3 regions of the Corallincola luteus genome follow, and region 3 is predicted to be linked to each of the others. Evidence: predicted binding sites of a transcription regulator. Region 3 holds the regulator's gene; each other region holds the start of a gene.
What was found. The regulator sigma-54, encoded in region 3, starts transcription at its own class of promoters, with help from an activator protein. The targets are predictions, from matches to a motif close to GTTGGCACGNNNNTNGNNT.
Positions count from the first base shown of each region.

Region 1: EZV61_RS02400 (choice-of-anchor L family PEP-CTERM protein) is a predicted target of sigma-54. The motif match lies at 4,402-4,420, and genes of this name have one in related genera.
Region 2: nifB (nitrogenase cofactor biosynthesis protein NifB) is a predicted target of sigma-54. The motif match lies at 4,450-4,468, and genes of this name have one in related genera.

Region 1 is NZ_SJXE01000001.1:551,748-559,343, forward strand. Features, by position in the region: gene EZV61_RS02380 (PAS domain-containing protein) at 1-538, shown strand, start outside; gene narL (two-component system response regulator NarL) at 598-1,233, opposite strand; gene narQ (nitrate/nitrite two-component system sensor histidine kinase NarQ) at 1,248-3,008, opposite strand; molybdenum cofactor riboswitch at 3,113-3,260, shown strand; gene moaA (GTP 3',8-cyclase MoaA) at 3,248-4,228, shown strand; gene EZV61_RS02400 (choice-of-anchor L family PEP-CTERM protein) at 4,587-5,423, shown strand; gene EZV61_RS02405 (periplasmic nitrate reductase, NapE protein) at 5,794-5,973, shown strand; gene napF (ferredoxin-type protein NapF) at 5,978-6,484, shown strand; gene EZV61_RS02415 (chaperone NapD) at 6,477-6,782, shown strand; gene napA (nitrate reductase catalytic subunit NapA) at 6,779-7,596, shown strand, end outside.
Region 2 is NZ_SJXE01000007.1:112,435-120,030, forward strand. Features, by position in the region: gene EZV61_RS13910 (RnfABCDGE type electron transport complex subunit B) at 1-216, opposite strand, end outside; gene rsxA (electron transport complex subunit RsxA) at 239-823, opposite strand; gene nifL (nitrogen fixation negative regulator NifL) at 1,231-2,793, shown strand; gene nifA (nif-specific transcriptional activator NifA) at 2,796-4,364, shown strand; gene nifB (nitrogenase cofactor biosynthesis protein NifB) at 4,539-5,846, shown strand; gene EZV61_RS13935 (4Fe-4S dicluster domain-containing protein) at 5,846-6,127, shown strand; gene EZV61_RS13940 (nitrogen fixation protein NifQ) at 6,124-6,786, shown strand; gene modA (molybdate ABC transporter substrate-binding protein) at 6,829-7,554, shown strand; gene modB (molybdate ABC transporter permease subunit) at 7,551-7,596, shown strand, end outside.
Region 3 is NZ_SJXE01000003.1:67,217-74,812, forward strand. Features, by position in the region: gene mgtE (magnesium transporter) at 1-796, opposite strand, end outside; gene EZV61_RS08350 (HPr family phosphocarrier protein) at 893-1,171, opposite strand; gene rapZ (RNase adapter RapZ) at 1,177-2,049, opposite strand; gene ptsN (PTS IIA-like nitrogen regulatory protein PtsN) at 2,046-2,495, opposite strand; gene hpf (ribosome hibernation promoting factor) at 2,504-2,791, opposite strand; gene EZV61_RS08370 (RNA polymerase factor sigma-54) at 2,823-4,319, opposite strand; gene lptB (LPS export ABC transporter ATP-binding protein) at 4,409-5,134, opposite strand; gene lptA (lipopolysaccharide transport periplasmic protein LptA) at 5,138-5,668, opposite strand; gene lptC (LPS export ABC transporter periplasmic protein LptC) at 5,652-6,218, opposite strand; gene kdsC (3-deoxy-manno-octulosonate-8-phosphatase KdsC) at 6,215-6,772, opposite strand; gene EZV61_RS08395 (calcium/sodium antiporter) at 6,814-7,596, opposite strand, start outside.

The sequences.
Region 1 (7,596 bases), on a different contig from region 3:
CGGCAATAAGAAGGCATGGCACTCAACTCTGGATATATTCGCCCGTGATTATCAAGAGGTTGTGGGTCGGCTCCGCGCTTTTGAACAGCAGCAGAATTGGCAAGAAGCTGAACGGGTTGCGCATACGCTAAAAGGGGTCGCGGCAAACTTAGGAATGACCAAGTTGGCGGCGATATCCGCTGTATTTGAAGCCAATTATGGACAACAGAATGCTGCCACAGAGCAAGCGTTCGATGATCTGACGAAAGCGGTTGCGGATGTGATGGCTGAAATTGAGCGGTTGCAGCTGGAGCAATCTGTACCTGCATCGCACCCTGATGAGCAGACCAACGAGGTGGATGTTGCGCTACTGTGGCAAACGCTACGGCAGAAGTTGCAAGACAATGACTTTATCGCTGATGACGAGCTGGATCAGCTAGCGACAGCGTTGCCTGAGCAACAACAGGATTTTGAGTTACTGCGACAACATATTGATAGTTTTGATTATGAACAAGCGCTGCTGGTGGCTGATAAGTTATTGGCGGGCTTATCTAGTTGAGCTTTTGTAAGCCGATTTACCAGACCCTGATGGTCAGAGTCTGGTGGGCTTAATTGCAATCAACTTAAAAACCATACCGCAGCTTCAACTCGGCTCTTCATGCCCAGTTTTTTCAGTAGGCTTTTAACGTGAACTTTCACTGTTCCCTCTGAGATATGCAGCGTCTCGCCAATCTCGCGGTTACTGTTACCTTTGGCGATAAGCGCCAGGATCTCGCTTTCCCGACGGGTGATAGCACTAAGCTTCTCATCTTTCGGAGTCTGTTCCGCTTGTGGCCGTTTTAGCAGGTAGCCCGCGATCTCTTTACTCAGCACTTGCTCACCATTGGCAGCCAAACGCAAAGAGCTCAGCATATGCTCTGGCTCCATATCTTTTAGCAGATAACCATTAGCGCCTTGGCTGAGCATGGAGATGACATCTTCGTAGGCATCAGAGACGGTTAAAGCGATGACATGACAGTCGACGCCCTCTGCACGTAACTCCTTGAGGGTGTCTAAGCCGCTCATGCCTTTCATATTCAGATCGAGCAAGATAAGGTCTGGGCGTCGGTGCAGTGCTAATGCAACCGCTTCTTCACCGTTGCTAGCCTCGCCAACTAACTGAAATGCTTCATCTAATGCCAGCAATTGGATAACGCCTTTGCGCATCAATGGATGATCATCTACGACTAATACGCGATGCATCTGACTACTCATCACTTCTCCCTTATTTACGTGACGCTGTTACCAACCGCTGGAAAACAGAGCGACACTAAAGTACCACCGTCAGGCTTATTTGCAATTTCCAACTCACCATCGAGGGATTCCGCGCGCTCTTTCATGATCGCCACGCCGTAGTGGTGAAGCTTGTTCGGTACTTCACCGCCGATCCCTTTGCCATCATCTTCTACCTGAATGTCGATCTTACCTTCGCCGTCATAAACACAGCGCACAAAAATCTGTTTAGCATCAGCATGTTTGATGGCGTTTATCACGGCTTCGCGAACAATCTGTAGCACGTGGATGTACTGATGGGGAGGTAGTGGATATTCAGATACGCGATAATCCAGTTGCAGTTGCGCCTCGGTTTGAGGTTGTAACTGTTTGAGCACGGTACTGATGGCTGTTTTTAGGTTGTCATCTTTCACCGATAGGCGGAACGTACTGAGCAGTTCGCGCAGTTGCCGATAAGCAGAGTTTAGGCCGGTATTCAGATCCGCCATAATTGCACTGCTTGGGCCTTCGACGTCCTGGGTCGCGCGTCGCAGTAGTGTCAATTGGATCTTCAGATAAGAGAGAGATTGTGCCAGCGAATCATGCAGCTCGCGGGCGATAATCGAACGCTCTTCCATCAGCAAAAGCTGCTGCTCTTGCTGCAGCAATAACTCTACGTGCAACACTTTTGAGATCAGCCGGCTGAAGGTAGACATCAGTCGTAGTTCATTTTCATCTAACTCTTCAGCTGAGATTAATTCCAGATGCCCCAGCGATATATCGTTTATGTAAAGGGCAAAACAGACCCTTGGCCCGCCCACTGTCATATCGCCTACGCTGCTTCTGTCTCGCAGCGCGTGGGCCAGCTGTGGATTAATGGTGGCTTGCATCGCGTTGATACGGGTGTTGTCGATGATTTTGTTCATTAGCTCAGTGATCTGGGCATCATCAACATGGCTGACATGCACAGCTTCCGAGCACTGAAACAGTACTGATAAGGTGTTGTTGGCCAAGTGTAGCTTTTCAGTTTTCTCTGCCACTTTCTGGTTTAGGTCTTCGTACAGCTTGGCCAGGTCTGCGGCCATGTCGTTAAAGGCATCAGACAGCAAACCGAGCTCGTCGGCTTTGCCTGTTTTCACTTTCACAGAGAAATCGCCACGCTTCACTTGATAGGCGGCATGAAGCAGTAACTTAAGCGGCTGTACCACCTGATTGCTGACGAAGCGTATGGCAAAGACGGCCGTGGCAAGCAGTACCAGCAAGCAGATCGCTTCAAATAGCACCAACATAGCCACTTTGTCTTCTAGGTGGCTTTGCAGTAGAAACACCAGTTTGTCGATACGGTCGACAAAGCTTTTTACTTCTGCCAGATAAAGCGGCCGCTTTGCCGGGTCAGTGAGATGTGCTTTAAGCACTTGCCACTCATCAAGGATCGCTTGGTATTTACGTTTTAGTGGCGGTGGTGTATTGCGGTCTAATAGTTTGGCTAAGGCGGGTTCATGCAGAGAGTGTTCAAATGCCACTATTTTGGCTTGGATCTCTGCTTCTGGCGCTTTGGTTTCGATACTGTAGGCCATGCGGTAGTTTTGCATCCGCAATGAACCAGAGACATTAATCGCACGGGCGTCAGAGTGGCTTTGTAACAGGGTAAGTATCGACACCGAGATAGCGAGTGCGGCCATTACTACCATCAGTGTCATGGTGCGGCTGATCACCCGAGTCAGTGAATGTTTCGGAACAGATGGTTGTGTTTCAATGTCTTGCAGTGTTTTGGTCATCCAATTACCTGATACAAATCAACATAGGTTTCGAATTTAGTTCAAATTACCACTTAGGGGTGATTGTTCCTAATCGGTGTTTATGAGGTAGACTTGAATATGCACAACTGTGCAGACACCGAGCCCTCTCGCCCTAAGTTTTCTGCTGTGGCTGAGTAATAAGGAGTGGGGGCCGTGGCAATTTCGCCACCAGGGTTGCCGTAGAAATGCGTCAGCCTCCCATGCTTGGAAAGGTGCCCATGACTCAACTTGAAGATGGTTTCGGCCGTCAATTTTACTATTTGCGCCTATCGATAACAGATGTGTGTAACTTTCGTTGCACCTACTGTTTGCCTGATGGCTATCGCCCTAACGGGCGGAACTACTTTATTACTCAAGCAGAAGTGGCGCGTATTACCCGCGCATTCGCCGCGTTGGGAACGCAAAAGGTGCGTATTACTGGTGGCGAGCCGACCATGCGTAAAGATTTTACTGAGTTGTTGCGCACGGTGGCAGATACGCCAGGGATAACCAAAGTGGCACTGACGACAAACGGATATCGTTTAGCAAAGCATGCGCAAGAGTGGCGTGATGCCGGCCTGACCCATCTGAATGTCAGCGTCGATAGTCTTGATCCGAAGATGTTTCATCAAATCACCGGAGAGAACCTGTTTCATGAGGTGATGGCCGGGGTTGATGCGGCGCTTGATGCCGGGTTTGAGCAGGTCAAACTGAACAGCGTGTTGCTTAAGGGCTTAAACGGCAAAGAGCTGGATCAGTTTCTAGACTGGATAAAGACCCGCCCAGTGGAGATGCGGTTTATTGAATTGATGCAAACGGGTGAAATGGATCAGTTTTTTGAACGGCACCACATGAGCGGAGAGCAGATCAAGCAGCGGATGTTGCAGCAAGGCTGGCAATCGGTTTTGCGAGAAAAAGACGCCGGACCCGCCGAACGTTTTTGGCACCCTGATTATGCGGGCAAATTGGGTTTGATCATGCCTTACAGTAAAGACTTCTGTGCAGGCTGCAATCGATTGCGGGTGTCTGCGCAAGGCAAGCTTCATTTGTGTCTGTTCGGAGAAGGCGGCGTAGAGTTGCGTGACCTCTTAGCCGCAGATGAGCAACAGGGCGAGTTAATCGCTAGATTACAATCTGCCTTACAGACCAAGCGTGAAACTCACTATTTGCATCAAGGAGATGCAGGCAGTACCCCTCATTTGGCTTCAATAGGCGGTTGAAGCTTGACTCCTACCATTATTCTATTTTTGGTCTAATTCATTGAATATTGGTGCTTTCAAATAGCATGGCAGAGTAATAAACCCTGCTGTTAAAGTGTCTGCAAATTTTACGTTAAAATATATTTTAGTTATAAATAATACTTAAAAGTTATTTAAATACATGTGATTGTGATTTTGGCTTGTTTATTGCTTCAGGATGGTGTCATTCCAACTGCTGGGTAAGTGGGGTTGGATTAATGCGCTCTTTTTGAGCATAAGAAATTGTTTATTATCTAATTTTAGTTATGTCATCAGTATCAAATGGAATGATTTTTCAGCCGCTGTCAGTGGCTATTTTTAGTTTTTATAGGGAAATATGATGAAGAAAATGAATACCTTTACGCAATCTCTGATTGGTGCATCGTTACTGTCGATATTCGCGGGTTCGGCTTCTGCCATGGTTATCACTGATTTTGATAGTGCTGATAACATGGCTCAGTCTTTGGCTGGTGATGGCGTTGTTATTTCTAACGCTTCCTATACGGGGGCCAATAGTGCTTCAGGTTACTTCACCGATGGTTTAGCGTCAGGCTTGGGCTTTGATTCTGGTATCGTATTGACGACAGGTGCTGCGAATTCTGTTAACGGAACGACCAACACCTCTGATGCAACCAGTGTGTCAAACGGTACTGCTGGCGATGCTTTTTTGTCAACTCTAAGTGGTCAGCAGACCTATGATGCGGCCCTGCTGTCGTTTGATTTTACCAGCGATAAAGATTCTGCATTTTTTAACTATGCCTTCGGTTCTGAAGAGTACAGCGAATTTGTTGATTCATATAACGATGTTTTTGCATTTATTTTTGAATCAGAAAACATTGCTGTTATTCCTAACACTGATATTCCGGTGAGTATCAATACCATCAATGATGAAGACAATTCTAATTACTACAACAGTAATGAAGCTGGTGAATTTGCATTTGAATACGATGGCTTTACTAACATGCTGACCGCTAGCATTAGTGGTTTGGTGATCGGTGAAACCTATCGCATCACATTGGCTATTGCTGATGCGGGTGATTCAGCGCTGGATTCGGGTGTATTCATCCAGGCTGCTAGCTTTTCTGATCAGCCTGTTGACGTGCCAGAGCCTGCGCCACTGTTCTTACTGGGATCAGGGTTGCTGATGATGCTTAGTCGCAGACTACGTAAGTCATAAGCTTAATCTACTCGCAAAAGTTAACAGCTTGATATGCGAACAGAGCGCTTTCGTTTTGTTGAAAAACTAAGGTAAGCGCTCTACTTCTTCTAATTCGTTCCCTGTTTTGCATTTTTACTCTGAGACATCCTTGGCGCTATGGCAATCTGTGACAAGTCGCTATCCCTCCTGTTTGGTCTAAGCTTTCTTTAGAAAACTGTTATCTATCGCCCATTTTTTCAACAATGATGGATGCTAGGTGGCTGATTTTGATGAGGATCATAGAATGCTGATGTGGTGCTTCTTTGTCCAATCATTTATCTCTTTAGGGATAGCGGCAAATAATCTGATAGCGGTTACTCTTAATAGAGATTAACAAGCGGGAGCATTTGTGACTGAGTCTCAGAATATGACAGAGCAACCATCGCCAGAGCAGCAAAAACGCTGGGAGTGGCGCATGTTCCTTTTCCTTACTGTGGTGTTGGCGCCAGCCATTACTGTGGGTTTGGTTACCGCCTATGGCTTCGCTATCTGGTTTTCACAACTGTTGATGGGCCCTCCTGGATCGTAAGTAGATGACCACGGTTAACTTGGCCCGGCGTGCATTGTTCCGTCAGCCGGAACGCCTTTCTCAACCTTTGCGTCCACCATGGGGACAGGCGGAGCATCTATTCACAGATCTGTGTACCCGTTGTAGTGACTGTTTAGATGCGTGTCCCACAGGTCTGATTAAAATCGGTAGCGGTGGTTTTCCTGAAGTCGATTTTTCTGCTGCTGAATGTACGTTTTGTGGTGATTGCGTTGATGCATGTCAGACCGACGCACTGAGCAGACAAGAGGATCAACAGGCGTGGGATTATCGGGCAGAAGTGCAAGAAGATAGCTGCTTATCTTTACAAGGTATTTTTTGTCGAAGCTGCAGCGATCCATGCGACTCGCGAGCGATTACGTTTCGTTTGCACGTTGGTGGCAAGGCGCAGCCAGAGATTGATTTGCAGGCGTGTACTGGGTGTGGTGCTTGTGTTGCCCCCTGTCCTGCGTCGGCGATAGTGATTAAACCAGAGGATGCTCTAAATGAGTGAGCCAGATATTGTGCATATCTCCAGTTTGGTGGTGCATTTTAAGCCTGAATTCTTAACCCCGATTTCGGCGGCGTTAACCAATATTCATGGCTTAGAGATCCAAGGCCACAACGATACCGGAAAAATGGTGGTGACCCTCGAAACAGCAACAGAGCATCCGGTACTAGATGCCATACGAGACATCAATGAACTGCCAGGCGTGTTAAATACCAGCTTGGTGTTTCACCAGATAGATGATGCCAGTGCGCAGGAAGAGAGCTTACCTGTCACGGTTAATGTGGGAGAAGAAGCGCTATGAAAGTGACACGTCGATCGTTTATTAAGGCCAATGCTGCAGCTACTGCGGCGGCTGTGGCAGGCATTACCTTACCTGTGAGTGCGAGTAATCTGATCACTGCCTCAGACCAAACTAAATTGAAATGGTCAAAAGCGGCTTGCCGTTTTTGCGGTACTGGTTGCAGTGTCAATGTTGCCACTAAGGGCGGTAAGGTCGTGGCCACCCATGGTGATATTAAATCACCTGTAAACAAGGGGTTGAACTGCGTTAAGGGTTACTTCCTGTCAAAAATCCTCTATGGCAAGGATCGGTTAACGCAGCCGTTGTTGCGAAAGAAAAATGGCAAATATGATAAGCAGGGTGAGTTTACACCGGTGAGCTGGGACGAAGCGTTTGACGTCATGGCTGACAAGTTTAAGCAAACTTTGAAAGAGAAAGGCCCTGAAGGCGTGGGTATGTTTGGCTCAGGTCAATGGACAGTGATGGAAGGCTATGCCGCCGTCAAACTGATGAAGGCGGGTTTCCGCTCTAATAACATTGAACCCAACGCGCGCCATTGTATGGCGTCGGCAGTCGCAGGTTTTATGCGTACGTTCGGTATCGATGAGCCAATGGGCTGCTATGACGATATCGAAGCTGCCGATGCATTTGTGCTGTGGGGTTCAAACATGGCTGAGATGCACCCGATTTTGTGGACACGTCTCACCGATCGCCGACTCAGCGCACCTCATGTCAAAGTGGCAGTGCTGTCCACCTTCGAACACCGCAGTTTTGAACTGGCCGATATACCGGTGGTATTCACGCCACAAACTGATTTGGCGATGCTAAATTATAT
Region 2 (7,596 bases), on a different contig from region 3:
CCCCAGTGTGCCAGCGACCATGGCTTCGGCAGCCTGACGACAACCAGGTTCGCCGCACTGGCCGCATTGTCCGCCCGGTAACAGCGCTTCGAGATCATCGACACGGGAATCACTTTCCACTTTAAATGCCCGCGATGCCCAGCCCAATAGACCACCCAACAGGGCGCCAAGGGCGATAAAACAGCTAACAGATATGATCAATGTAAAAAGGCTCATGGTTAACTCCTTTAAGCTGTTGTTAGCTTGCCTTTACCATGCCGGCGAAGCCCATAAAGGCCATCGACAGCAGACCTGCAGTAATAAATGCGATAGGTGCCCCTTCGAATACTGCGGGTACTTTCGCTAATTTCAGTCGCTGCCTGAGTCCAGCAAACAGCACAATCACCAGAGTGAAACCGAGGGCAGAGCCAAGCCCGTAGACCAGAGTTTCGGTAAACGACATCTGCTCCTGAACGACTAGTAGTGCCACGCCAAGTACGGCGCAGTTGGTGGTAATTAGGGGAAGGAAGATCCCTAGGGACTGGTAAAGCGCGGGACTCATCTTCTGTATATACAACTCGGTGAACTGCACCACTGCTGCGATCACCAGAATAAATGCCAGGATCCGCATCACGCCTAAATCGAGGGGCTGCAACAGGGTGCGTTCAATCACCCAGGCTGATATTGCAGCGAGGCAGAGAACAAACGTGGTGGCCAATCCCATCCCTAGCGCGCTGTCGATTTTGTTGGATACCCCCATAAAAGGGCAGAGGCCGAGAAACTTAGCTAGCACCACATTGTTGACCAGTGCTGTACCGACCAGCAGTAGGAAATAGTCGCTCATAGCAGGGCTCCTGTTTAGATGAAGAAAACACAGAGGTACCCAAAACCGGATTAGGGGGAACGTTGGGTACCACCTACTGCGTTCGTTGAAACCAATCGCTTGGCCTACTGACAGCTCCTTATCCCCTCTGCATGGGCTGTGCCATTGCTAGGCGTGCATCATCAAAGTGCGTTTTTCCCTTTGCTGGTGCGGTGTTAACTGGGGATATGAATAGAACGGCCCATCGATAGGCGTACTAAATGCGACAAACCTTAAGGTTAATTTGTGTGGGTTTGTCACAAATCAAACAAAGGCTTCTTTAGCTAAGCCCTTGCATACCTTGGCAACGAGATGGGAACGGTGATTGCAGTTAGGGATAACCATGAGCGATGTCGGTGACCTCGCACTTATGTGTGGTGGAGGAAAGGATGAGCAAACAGCAAGAAAGTGCGGTGATAGATATGACTCCGTTTTTTAATGGCGAAGTGGGCAGCGAAACAGCCGTTAGCCAATTCATTCAAACCGTAGAACAGGCGCCGATGGCGATTTCCATCACCGATACGGATGCCAATATTCTCTACGTAAACCCCTGGTTTTGTCAGACCACTGGCTATGGGTTGCAGGAGATTAAAGGTGAAAACCATTCCATCCTGAGTTACCGCACAACCCCTGCAGAGGTTTATCAAGGGTTGTGGAATCAATTAAAGAAAGGGCGAAGCTGGCAGGGACGGTTAATTAATCGGCGCAAAAATGGTGAACGCTATTTGGCCGATGTGATCGTAACGCCCTTGACCGATGGTGAAGGTGAAACGACCCACTTTCTGGGGATCCACCGGGATGTCACCGAAACCCACGAATTGACCACCAAGCTGATCAATCAAAAAACCTTGGTTGAGGCTGTGCTCAATGCCGCGCCAGTGGCCATTGCCCTACTTGATGAAAACCAACAGGTTGTGCTCGATAACTTAAGTTACAAAGCGTTGGCAGCAGATTTTCAACAAGAGCCGGCGAAACAGATCATCGCCAAATTGAAAGAGGAACTGGGTGAAAATGCCACCGAGCAGCTGCGCACACGGCGCTTTGTTGAAGGACACAGTCTGAGCCTGGAGTTAAAGCAGTCTCGGGGCGAGCGCTGGTTCTACTGCAAGTTGTCGGGGTTCTCTGCGGCAGACAGTGGCGTGGATGATTACTTTGCGCCCACCGCCAGCGATTATCTGGTGTTGACCATCAGCGAACACACCAAAGAGAAGCGGCATCAGGAGCAGCAACGGGTGTCGGAACTGCAGAGGATGACGGCTGAGTCGGAAATGATGCATGTAATGCAGGAGACGTTACATGCTGCTATCCACCAGATGCAGGGGCCGATCAATATGATTGAGGCGGCAGTCACCGTACTTACCGGCCGTTCCGGTAAATGTCCGGGGTTAGAAGCGATGGAGATGGCGCTTAAATCTGGCGCCGATGCCGTTGACCAGCTGCGTGATGCATTGCCGGATAGACCACAAGAGGCGCAACAGCCGGTAAATATTAATCAGCTGGTACATGATGTGGCGGCGTTGAGTACCCAGCGACTGTTAAAAACTTCGATTCCGATGCAGCTCAAGCTGACCGCTACGCTGCCTTCAATTAATGGCCAACCGAGCCGGTTACGTGTGGCGATTAAGCAGCTGCTGGACAATGCCATCGACGCTATCGAGTTTGGTAAGCCGCAAAGCCGGGAGATCGAAATCCAAACCTATATGGACGATGAGTCCGTGGTGGTGCTGATTGATGATAGTGGTCCCGGTGTGCCACAAGCTAACAAAATCAAAGCGTTTCAACCCTTTTATAGTACCAAACCTGTTGCTTCAAACGGCGCCCGTGGCGTGGGTTTGAGCATAGTACAACAGGTGATGAATGAGCATTGTGGCTCCACGTTACTGCAGCGCAGTCCTTTAGGGGGCTGCCGAGCCGTTATCAGTTTACCGCGACGTGAAAGAGACAGGAGTTAGCCATGGATACGCTTTTAACTCGACCGGAAAAAATTGCGGAAAAGCACCTTTCTGCGCTGTACAAAGTTAGCAGCCTGTTAGGCAATAGCCTCGACTATACGCAGACGGTAAGTCAGGTATTGCAGGTGCTTCATGATGACGCGCTGTTAAGCCATGGCATGTTGGCGTTACTGGACAGCGAAAGGGAAATGCTGGTGATCGACGCTTTGCATTCACCGGAACAAGACGCCAATCAACAGACTGGCACAGTGCGATATCGCGCTGGTGAAGGGATCATTGGTAGTGTGGTGAGTCAGGGGCAACCGATTGTGCTGGCCAGGGTATCTGATGATCTGCGATTTGCCGATAAGCTAGCACTGTATGCGCTTGATAAACCGTTTATTGCTGTGCCGTTGAAGCAGCGTGACGGCACGGTACATGGGGTATTAGCCGCGCAGCCAGAACTCGCCAGTACCGAATTGTTGGAGCATTTCACACGACTGGTAGAGATGATCGCCACGCTGATCGGTAAAAATGTGCTATTGGCAAAAAATGTCGCCGAGCAGAATGACAACCTGGTCGCTGAGCGTGATCGTTTGCGGCGCAAAGTGCGCGGCAATTACAGCTTCGACAATATGGTTGGCCATACCCGTTCAATGCGCAAGATATTTGAGCAGGTGCGCCTGGTATCGAAATGGGACAGTACCGTATTGGTGCGGGGTGAGTCAGGCACAGGTAAGGAGTTGATCGCTAATGCCATTCATTATAACTCGCCACGAGCAAACGGGCCTTTCGTTAAGTTGAACTGCGCTGCACTGCCAGACAACCTGTTGGAATCGGAACTGTTTGGTCATGAGAAGGGGGCGTTTACCGGGGCGGTAAAGCAGCGTAAAGGTCGATTTGAGATGGCCGATGGCGGCACCCTGTTTCTTGATGAAGTGGGGGAGATATCAGCAGCGTTTCAGGCCAAGCTTTTGCGGATCCTGCAGGAGGGAGAATTTGAACGGGTTGGCGGTACGCAAACGTTAAAGGTTGACGTGCGTATTGTTGCGGCAACTAACCGTAATCTTGAAGATGAGGTGCGTGCGGAACGGTTCCGGGAAGATCTTTATTATCGACTCAACGTGATGCCTATCTACCCGCCACCGCTACGGGAGCGTATTGAAGATCTGCCGGAGTTGACCAAGTTTCTGATTGAAAAACTGTCCAAGGTACAAAACCGTGAGCTGTCGGTGACCGATGGCGCGATCCGAACCATGATGGGATATCACTGGCCAGGTAATGTCCGTGAGCTGGAAAATATGCTGGAGCGGGCGTCCATCATGAGTGAAGAGGGCAGTATCGATCAGGATTTGATCATGCTTGGCGGCGTTGATGCGCCGATGAAACTCTCTTCTTCTGCGCCTAACTTGACTGCCACTTTAGCGAAAACGGACCTGGAAGATCCTGAAATAGATGAACGTGAGCGGGTGGTTGCTGCATTGGAGCAGGCGGGTTGGGTGCAAGCGAAAGCCGCACGCCTGCTGGATATGACTCCAAGACAGATCGCTTACCGAATACAAACGATGAATATCAGAATGCGACAACTCTAATGTCAGGTACCTCACAAATGTGATGTTTGTGAGGTACATCACTCTCGACTCCTTTCTTAACTTATTGAAAAATAACTATTAACGTGTTGGCGGGTCCTTTGCATTAGCTTATGTAAGTGAATTGACTGAAACGGATGGGTGACCTAGTCACCAGGATGTATGTGGAGGACTCAGATGGGCGAGCTGCTAGCAACTCAACAAGCTAAGATTGAAACGCACCCTTGTTATTCAAAACAGGCACACCAGTACGCGCGTATTCACCTCCCGGTAGCGCCCGCCTGTAACATTCAATGTAACTACTGTAATCGTAAGTTTGATTGCAGTAATGAGTCTCGTCCGGGCGTTGTCTCAAAACTGATGTCACCAGCGGAAGCGGTGGCTCGCTATCAAAAAGTGAAGATGCGGATCCCAGAAACCCGTGTCGTTGGGATCGCTGGGCCTGGTGATCCGTTGGCTAATCCAAAGTCGACCATAGCTACCTTGAAAGCGGTGGCAGCGCTACAACATGAGCTGCACCTGTGTGTCTCAACCAATGGCTTAAATCTGCTTGATCACGTTGATGACCTAAAGGCGGTGGGTGTAGACCACCTAACCATCACTATTAACTGTATCGACGCTGATATCGGCAGCAAGATCTATCCTTGGGTCTATTTTAACCATAAACGTTTACGTGGTCGTGTTGCGGCACAAACGCTGATTGACCGTCAGCTGGCTGGTTTAAAGGCGGCGGCGGACCTCGGCATGTTGGTGAAGATCAACACCGTACTGATCCCGGGGATCAATGATCATCACGTTGCGGCAGTCGCGCAAGAGGTGAAACGCCTAGGCGCTATGTTGCATAACGTTATGCCGCTGATCGCAGAAGCGGAACACGGTACTTACTTTGGTTTAATGGGGCAGCGAAGCCCGACTGAATCTGAGATTGCCGCGGCTCGTGAAGCGGCGGGGCAGTCGATGGAGCAGATGAGCCATTGTCAGCAGTGCCGCGCTGATGCCGTAGGTAAGCTGGGGCAAGATTGTCATGCGGACCTTGATGATGACGGGTCTAGCGCGTGTGGCACTAGCGCTTTGCCGGCGGCAGAGCGATATATTGCCGTGGCCAGCCAGAGCGGCGTGCTGATTGATCAGCATTTCGGCCATGCTACGCATTTTCAAGTCTATCAACTGACTCAGGCGGGCATCGTCAGGCAGCCAGATCGCGATGTCGATCAATACTGTTTGGGTAGCACCGAGTGTGATGATGAATCCCTTAACCAACAGCAGCGTATGTCCACTTTGATCAGTAGCCTTGAGGGGTGTGATCAGGTGTTGTGCTCCCGTATTGGAATGGGGCCTTGGCAATCTTTAGAGCAGCATGGTGTCGCCCCATCTACCGATTATGCAATGCAGGCTATTGATGAGGTGTTGGCAATTGAATGGCAACGGTTCTGTGAAAATTCAACACAGGGGACGGTGAGCAGTGAGATAGGGGAGGTGTGCTAATGGCTTTCGAAATCACTGCAAGTTGTATCGGCTGCAATGCGTGTAAGCTGGTTTGCCCACAAAAAGCGATAACGGTAGGGCCTAAGCAGTACTCAATTTTACCGCATCGTTGTAATGAGTGTGTCGGGCACCACGCTGATCCGCAATGCGCCAGTATCTGTCCGGTCGAAACGGCCATCGTTAATGCTGAGGGACGAGCGCTGAATCCGCCCGGTAGCCTAACTGGGTTGCCCGATGAACGTAAAGTCGTCGCCTTGTCAAAAAGGAGAGCGCGCTTATGACCGCCAATACGATAGCTTTCTCATTCTCTTGGGGTAGCCTGCTTTCCCAACACCACCAAGCGCAGGTAAAAGACGATAAGAATTGGGCGTGGGCACAAGCTAATGCCTGGTCGCAAGCGAACCGCGATTTTATCAATCAAATTATTAAGGCGCAGCTAACGGGAAAGAGTGGTCTACCGTACGGCTTAGGTATGGCGATGGCTGCTTATCGGGACGTATTAAGAACCCAAGTCGATAAGCGCCTATTGGCGTTAGACCAAAGGTGGCGAGAAAACGAATGGCCTATGCTGCGGGCGCGGTCTGAGCTGCTTAATTCGTTGCACAATTCGCGCCTAGAAGAGCGGAATCAGTTGGCTCAATTACTGCTGGCACATGCCGATGAAGCGATCCCTGGTGCGGAGGTGATCGCCTTGGTTGTGGCTAGCGCTTGTCTTGATAAGGCGCATCTATGGCGAGCATTAGGAATGACTAGCCGAGAACAGCTACGTTATTTGCTAGAGCATAACTTCCCGCAATTGGCAGCAAATAACACCGAAGATATGCGTTGGAAGAAGTACTTCTACCGTTGTCTATGCCAGGGGGAAGGAGATTATGTGTGTCGCGCGCCTAGCTGTGGCGAATGTCAAAGCTATAACGAGTGCTTCGGACCCGAATTGTAATGGCGTAATTTTTCTCTGTGTTGGTTATTTCAGGGGGCGTAGATGCGCATATTGTTGATATTTTTGTGGTTAATTAATGGCTCCGTTGTTGCTGAAACCATCGTTATTCGGATCGCCGTGGCTGCCAACTTTAATGCCACCTTGCAGCAAGTTGTGGCTAATTATGAAACTGAAACCGGAACTAAGATAGAGATCAGTGTTGCCTCCAGTGGTGTGCTCTATCAACAGATCGTCCACGGTGCACCTTTCGACCTCTTTTTGTCTGCCGATACAGTACGACCTGCCGCTTTATATGAGCAGCAACTTGCCTTGGGCAAGCCATTCACCTACGTACGTGGCGCTTTGGCGTTCTGGTGCCCAACGTGCGAAAGACTGAGCTTGGATACCGTTGCCAGTTGGCGCGCGCGGGTGGCAATGGCAAACCCCAATACAGCCCCTTATGGTGCTGCAGCTGCAGAAGTTGTGCGACATCTGCACTGGTCGTCAACGATACCTCCCGCCGTTGGCAATAGTGTCTCTCAAGCCTATCAATTTATCGCTACAGGTAATGTCGCTGGCGGTTTCGTTGCTTATTCACAGGTGATTGATCAGCCGAGTCAGGCGATAAAGCTACCTGTTGAGTGGTACACGCCAATTGTGCAACAAGGAGTGGTATTAAAGCGCAGTCAATATCCTGAGCAGACCAATGCATTTGTTAATTATCTACTAAGTCAGGGACAGCGAGAGGTGCTAAAAATGGGCTATTTGGCTACGGACGTTGTGCTATGAGCGCGGCGGACTGGCAAGCGGTCATATTAACCCTTAAGCTGG
Region 3 (7,596 bases):
TCATTGAGTGTTCTGCATCCTCGCGGATAATGTCGACGACATCATCAATAGTGATACGGCCCAGCAGGACTCCCCGGTCATCAACCACGGGCGCGGAGATCCAGTTGTAACGTTCAAACATCTGGGCAACTTCCGTTTCCTCCATGTCTGCAGGGATCTTTTCTGCCCCCGTGTCCATCACATCGGCAATGGTGGCGCTGGGGTTGGCGGTAACTAAGGTGGTGAGTGAAACTTGCCCAAGTAACTCATCTCGAAGGTTTACCACATAGAGGTTATCGGTGGCTTCTGGCAGTTCGCCTTTCAAACGCAGGTAACGCAAAATTACATCGACAGTCACGTCGGGGCGCAGAGTGACGGTATCCGTATTCATGATCGCGCCAGCGGTCTCTTCTGGATAGGAGAGGGCGGCTTCAACCCTGTGCCTGTCCTGCGCGTCCATTTGTGCCAAAATTTCGCGATAGACGCTGTCTGGGAGACCACGTAATAGGTTGGCTAAGTCATCGGTATCCATCCCCTCTGTCGCTGCGGCAACCAGTTCTGGATCCATTAAGCGGATGATGCTGTCTTTTACATCTTCCGATAGCTCTTCAAGGATCTCGCCATGCAGATCAGGGTCGACCAGCTGCCATAGGACTGCACGGCCCTTAGTAGGGGTAGACTCAAATAGAAGGGCGACATCAGAAGGATCCATCTCCTGCAAAATGCGGCGAACATGGATAAACATGCCGCTATCTAGGGCACTTTTTACCTCTTTTAATTTTTGTTGGGTAAGGTCTTGCTCTAAAGTTTCAGCCATCGCCTTAAGCCCTCCAATCGATTAAAAAAGTTCGATAGCGGAATTGTATCGTAACAACCAGAAAAATAGAGAGAATTTTTCTTTAACAGGTGAGGATTATTCGTTTTCGTCGAATCTGTCATTGATCAGGGACTCAACAGCATCCAATGCCTGCTGTGCTTCATCCCCTTCGGCAACGACCTGGATCTCTTGCCCCATACAGGTTTCCATCATCAGCAGTCCCATGACACTGGCGGCGGAAGCGGATTTTCCTTGATGCTCAATCATCACTTCGGCATCAAATTTGTTGACCAGCATGACTAACTTGGTTGCTGCACGGGCATGCAAACCCAGTTTGTTTTTTATCAGTAGTTTCTTTTCAATGCGTTGTGTCATAAAGACTAATGACCTAGTTCTCGGTGACGGATCTGAATTTCGTTACGTAACTCTTTGAACTGCTTTGCCAATGTTTCGGCAATGAACACAGAGCGGTGTTGTCCACCGGTGCAACCGATAGCGACGGTTACATAGCTTCGATTGTTCAGTTCCAGATGTGGCAACCAGGTATTGAGTAAGTTGTTTATCTGCCAGATGAATTTGGCCACGATCGGTTGGCGGCTAAAAAACTGCTCAACTGGGGCGTCTAATCCGGTCATGGGGCGTAGTTCTGGTTCCCAATGGGGGTTGGGTAAGAATCGTGCATCAAACACATAATCAGCGTCTTGCGGAATACCGTATTTAAAGCCAAAGGACTCAAATACTAAAACCAGATGGCGATCAGCATTGCCTAGTAACCGTTCTCGCACCAGATCGCTGAGTTGATGTATCGACAGCTGAGAGCTGTCTATCTGAAGATCGGCACGGGAGATAAGCGGTTCAAGTAAACGCTGCTCTGCTTCAATCGCTTGCTCCAGAGATACACCATGCTTGGAGAGTGGGTGGAGCCGTCGAGTTTCGCTAAAGCGCTGGATCAATGCACTCTGCTGCGCATCCATAAACAGAACCGTACAGCGGCATTGCTGACATAAAAGGTCGAGAATTGTTTCCAGCGTATGTGGGTCTTCGGGCAGGTTTCTGACGTCAATGCTGACGGCGATATCGCTATAGTGCCCACTTACTTGAGCAACCAGTGTCGGTAGCATGGCTACCGGGAGGTTGTCGACACAGTAGTGACCTAAATCCTCCAATACGCGAAGCGCAACACTTTTGCCTGAGCCTGAGCGGCCACTGACAATCGTTAGTTTGGGTTTTGCGGCCACGTCAGTGCTGGTCATGAATCGGTGATGATTTCGTATAATTGTTGATCGTTAGCGGCACAGCGGAGCTGTTTGAGGACTTGTTTATCTGACAATTTGGCGGCGATAGCCGACAAGGTCTTCAGATGTTCCTGACAACTCTGTTCTGGAACCAAGAGGGCGAAAATCAGATCCACCGGTTTGTTATCAATTGCATCAAAGGCGATAGGCTCATCGCACTGCAATAACACGGCGACTGCTTTATTGGCGTTAGTGATCCTACCGTGGGGAATGGCAATGCCGTTACCTATACCGGTACTGCCTTTCTTTTCACGTTCTAGAATACTTTCGAAAATGGCTTTGTGGCCATGTTCTGGCAAGTGCTTGGCTGCCAATTCACTGGCCATTTCTAATATTCGTTTCTTACTTGAACCATGGACTGCACTTCGGGTGCAGTCCAGGCTAAGTATGGATGATATATCCATAGACATCTCTAGTGAGCGTTTAGCTTTTCTTTGTGTTTTATTACTTGCCGATCGAGTTTATCGATCAACGAGTCGATAGCTGCATACATATCACGATGCTCTGCATTCGCAAAGATCTCTCCACCATTTAGGTGCAGTGTGGCTTCGGCTTTTTGGGTTAATTTCTCAACATTGAGGATCACGTGGACATTGTTGATGTGGTCAAAGTGGCGCTCTAATTTACTAAATTTTCCGTCGACATACTCTCGCAGAGAGTCTGTTACTTCTACATGATGGCCGGTAAGATTGATTTGCATAGACCTCATCCTTATTTAGTTTTATTGCCTGCTATAGCAGGCTTTTTCGCTGATTTGACGGTGGAATAGACAAGGATTCCCGATACTTCGCAATGGTTCTCCGCGCTACCTGAATTCCCTGATCTGCCAGTAGGTCAGCAATCTTGCTATCTGACAAAGGCTTATTAGGGATTTCTGCCGCCACAAGTTTCTTGATTAACGCTCTAATTGCCGTTGAAGAACATTCTCCGCCACTTTCAGTACTGACATGACTGGAGAAGAAATACTTGAGTTCGAAAATACCCCGTGGGGTATGCATATATTTTTGCGTGGTTACCCGAGAGATGGTGGACTCGTGCATATCAACCGCTAAGGCAATATCATTGAGTACCATTGGCTTCATCGCTTCATCGCCGTACTCAAAGAAGTCGCGTTGGAACTGTACGATACAGTTGGCGACCTTGAGTAGGGTGTCGTTACGACTTTCCAAACTTTTGATGAACCACTTCGCTTCCTGCAGATGAGAGCGTATATATTGACTGTCAGTGGTGTTCTTTACCGTCCGGCTCATCGCTGCGTATTGCTGATTCACTTTCAGCTTGGGTACCGAGTCAGGGTTTAGCTCAACCACCCAACGTCCAGCTTTTTTCATTACCGACACATCTGGGATCACATATTGCTCATCACCGCTGATCACTGCGCTGCCGGGGCGCGGATTCAACGATTGGATCACCCGCAGAACTTCACGTAGCTGGTCTTCTTTCAGTTTGGTCTTGCGCATCAATTGGCGATAATCCCGGCTGGCTAGCAGGTCAATATACTGGCCAATAACCTGGCGGCACTCTTTTAGCCAAGGTGTCTCTTTGGCAAACTGATTGAGTTGTACCAGCAGACACTCCTGCAATGTGCGGGCACCTACGCCAATGGGGTCGAACAGTTGTACTCGCTTAATGACCGCTTCTACTTCATCAAGTTCGATATCTTCCTGCCCTAAAGAAGTAAGAATATCGTCGGCGGTGACCGTCAGGTAACCCGATTCATCAATCCCATCGATTATCGATGTCGCAATGGCTCTGTCGACATCTGTGAACGGGGTTAATTGCATCTGCCATTCCAGATGATCTTGCAACGACTCTGTGGTTTCGCCTTGATAGGTAAAGTCGGCGTCATCACTGAACGAGGAACCTGAAACGGGCGCTGCTGAAAGGTGGTCATCCCAGGTTGTATCGGTAGGCAGTTCTTCATTGATTTGTTGTTGGTTGAGCGCCTCAGATGTTTCCATGGCTGCATCTTCGCGCTCTTCCGACTGATTATTTTCAGCATTAGCCGTGGTTTGTTCCAGCTTGTCTGTCGCGGTATGGCTTTCACCATTAAGTTGCTCACTGGTTTCTTCCGCTTCGTTTTGCTCGAGTAGCGGATTATTATCCAGCGCTTCTTGGATCTCTTGCTGAAGGTCGAGCGTCGACAATTGCAATAGCCGGATTGCTTGCTGCAATTGCGGCGTCATGGTGAGTTGCTGACCTAAACGTAACTGTAATGACGGTTTCATCTACTTCCGTGACATTTAAAATAATGCTGTTGCTGTCATCGTTAATCGGCACTCAAAAGAGCCCGATGTATCAACGCTGGTTACTTACACTATAGCCGGAATTGTTCCCCGAGATATACGTCTCGTACCTTTTGGTCGGCTAACACTTGTTCCGGTTTTCCTTCGGCGATTAACTCTCCGTGGCTAACGATATAAGCATATTCGCACACATCGAGTGTTTCTCGCACGTTATGATCAGTGATCAATACACCGAGACCACGGTCTCTTAGGTGTTGAATAATCTTTTTTATATCCGTGACTGAGATAGGGTCTACGCCAGCGAAAGGCTCATCCAACAGCACGAACCTAGGCTCCACAGCCAGCGCTCTGGCAATCTCTACTCGGCGGCGTTCACCACCTGACAGTGACATACCTAAGCTATCTCTGATGTGAGTGATGCTAAACTCTTCTAGCAGATGTTCCAAGGTTTCCGTGCGCTGTAACCGGCTTAACTCTGGACGGGTTTGCAGTACTGCCATGATGTTGTCAGCGACACTGAGCTTACGAAAAATGGAGGACTCCTGTGGCAGGTAACCGATCCCCTTGCGCGCTCTGATATGCATGGGTGAAAGGGTCACATCTTCATCGTCAATCGTGATGCGCCCTTTATCGTTGGGTACCAGTCCAACCACCATATAGAAGGTGGTTGTTTTACCTGCCCCATTCGGTCCCAATAAGCCAACTATTTGGCCATCATTCAGCGCTAAAGAGACATTCTTAACTACTTGTCTATCTTTGTAGCTCTTGGCTAATTGACTGGCTTTCAATGTCGCCATGGTTTATTCCTTACTTTCGCCGAGCTGTTGTTGCAGCTGTTCGGGGAGAAAAATGGTTGTCACGCGATCATCTTTATCTGTGCCACTTTCTGCGACCATTTTTTGTTTGGCGATATCGTAATGAATAGTTTCGCCTTTCACTACGCTGTCTTGCTGCGTCAGTACCGCTGCGCCAGTTAATTGGATAGTGTTATCTGCTAATCGGTAACGGATCTCTGCAGCTTCGGCATGCATTTTTTGACCATTTTCCAAGACCTGACTGAACTTCGCTGGTTTACCGACAGCGATGAGCACCTCTTTTCCTGCGCCTGCGGATTGCTCAACCTGCAAAGTGTCGGCAAAGATCTGTAATGTGCCTTGATTTACCGTGACGTCGTCAAAGAAGGAGATAATGCCTTTTTGAATATCGATACTTTGGCGTTTTGCATCCACGCGGACTTCTTTATGAAAGTCACTTTCAACGGCGCTTAGGGAAGCCGATGTGGTCAGCAATAAGCCGACTAAGCTGAAGGTGAATCTATTTTTCAGGTTCATAGGTCGCTTTTACATCATTTAGCACTTCGATGTGCTCTTGTTCGACGTTGCCCTTTAATCCAACTCCATCGAGTCGGTAGCCAGGCCCTTTTACTGTGACTGGTTGATCACTGCTGACATCATTGGTTGTCAGGTCTATGTCAACATAATCTGTCAGTAAGGTATTGGTTTGATTCTGTGCTGTTAGCATGGTGATCACAACATCTTCTGATAAACGCAGTAGGTTGTTTTGCTCTAATTCACCATGGCTTGCGTTTAAGGTCCAACCAGAACGCTTACCGCTTGGGTAGACGACTAACTTGGGCGCATCAAATTGCGTGAGAGTCATCGAACCATTGTAATACTTCATGTTGCTGGCCCAGATTTGATTCTCTAGCTGACCCTCTTGGTTGTAAATCCTGCTGCGCAGTGTTTTGGCCGTATAGTCAGGCCGCTGTTGTCCCTGATTCTCCGCATTAATATCGATCTCGGACTTTAGCAAACTCTGATAGTAGTAGAGCCCGATGGCAGCCCCAAACAGTATGACGGTAAAAAGAATAACCCGGTTCATATGCTCAAACCTTGGCTTGTCTCTAATTTGTCTTGTGCTTGCAAAATTAGATCGCACACCTCTCTCACTGCTCCTCGCCCACCCGGGATCACGGTTTGATAGTGGCTAAAGCGATGGAGCATGGGGTGAGCATCTTGCACGCTGATGGCGAGTCCGACCTGTTGCATCACTGGGGCATCAACCAGATCATCGCCAATATAAGCGCACTGCTCTGGCGTTAAGTTGGTCGTGGTAAGAAGGCTGGAGAATGCTTGCACTTTGTTATCTTGGCCTTGGAAAATATGAGCAACACCCAAAGCGGTCATGCGCTGTTCAACGATATTCGATTGTCTACCTGTGATGACGGCAACCGCGACGTCTGAGGATTGCAGGGCTTTAATGCCATACCCATCTCGAGTGTGGAAAGCTTTCAGTTCTTCGCCATCGTTGCCAAGATAAATTCGGCCATCGGAGAACACGCCGTCAACATCGCAAATCAGTAGTCGAATTCGCGCTGCTTTTGCCAAGATGTCGGCTTTAACATGGCCATAAAGTGTCTGAACGGTTTCTGTCATCACTTCTCTCAACATGCTTCTTTAGTGCGCTATAGCCAAGCTTAGCGTAAGTTACTGAATAAAATGATCTGGTAACCGATAAAGCAGGCCGCTAATAGGCCGCCTTCCCATTTGGCCAATATCCGTTTACCACGCCAGCCATAACAAAAAATGAACAGCAACACCGTTAACCCAATCATTATCGGTATATCGCGATACAAGGCTTGCTCGTCTATTTTACCTGGCGCCAATAGCGCTGGCATGGCAAGTACAGCAAACAAATTGAAGATGTTTGAACCGATAATATTACCCAATGCCAAATCGCCTTCATTTCGCAGGGCGCCGGCCACACTGGCGGCTAACTCCGGCAAACTGGTGCCAATGGCGATGATCGTTAAGCCAATGACTAGATCACTGACACCAAAATAGTGGGCCAGTTCAACCGCGTTTGTGACGAGTAGCTCACTGCTGCCTAATAACAGTAGAAGTCCAATGGCCAGCCACAAGATGGCTTTGGCTGTGGGAAGATCGCTTGGGATCTCTGCTTCAGCCTCCGTAATCAGGGGATCTCCAGCCTTGGCTTCCTGCATCGATATACGCATCATCAAACCAGTAAATGCAATCAGACCGGCAACTAACAAACAACCATCAATGATGCTGAGGTTGAGATCGAGAAACATCGCACTGACACCAAATGTGATTAGCAGCAAGAGCGGAAACTCACGTTTGAGAGTGGCAGAGGATACTTTCAACGGGCGTACTAAGGCGGTAATTCCCAATACCATGGCTATATTAGTAATGTTGGAACCTAATGCGTTACCCACCGCCGTGTCTGGGTTGCCATT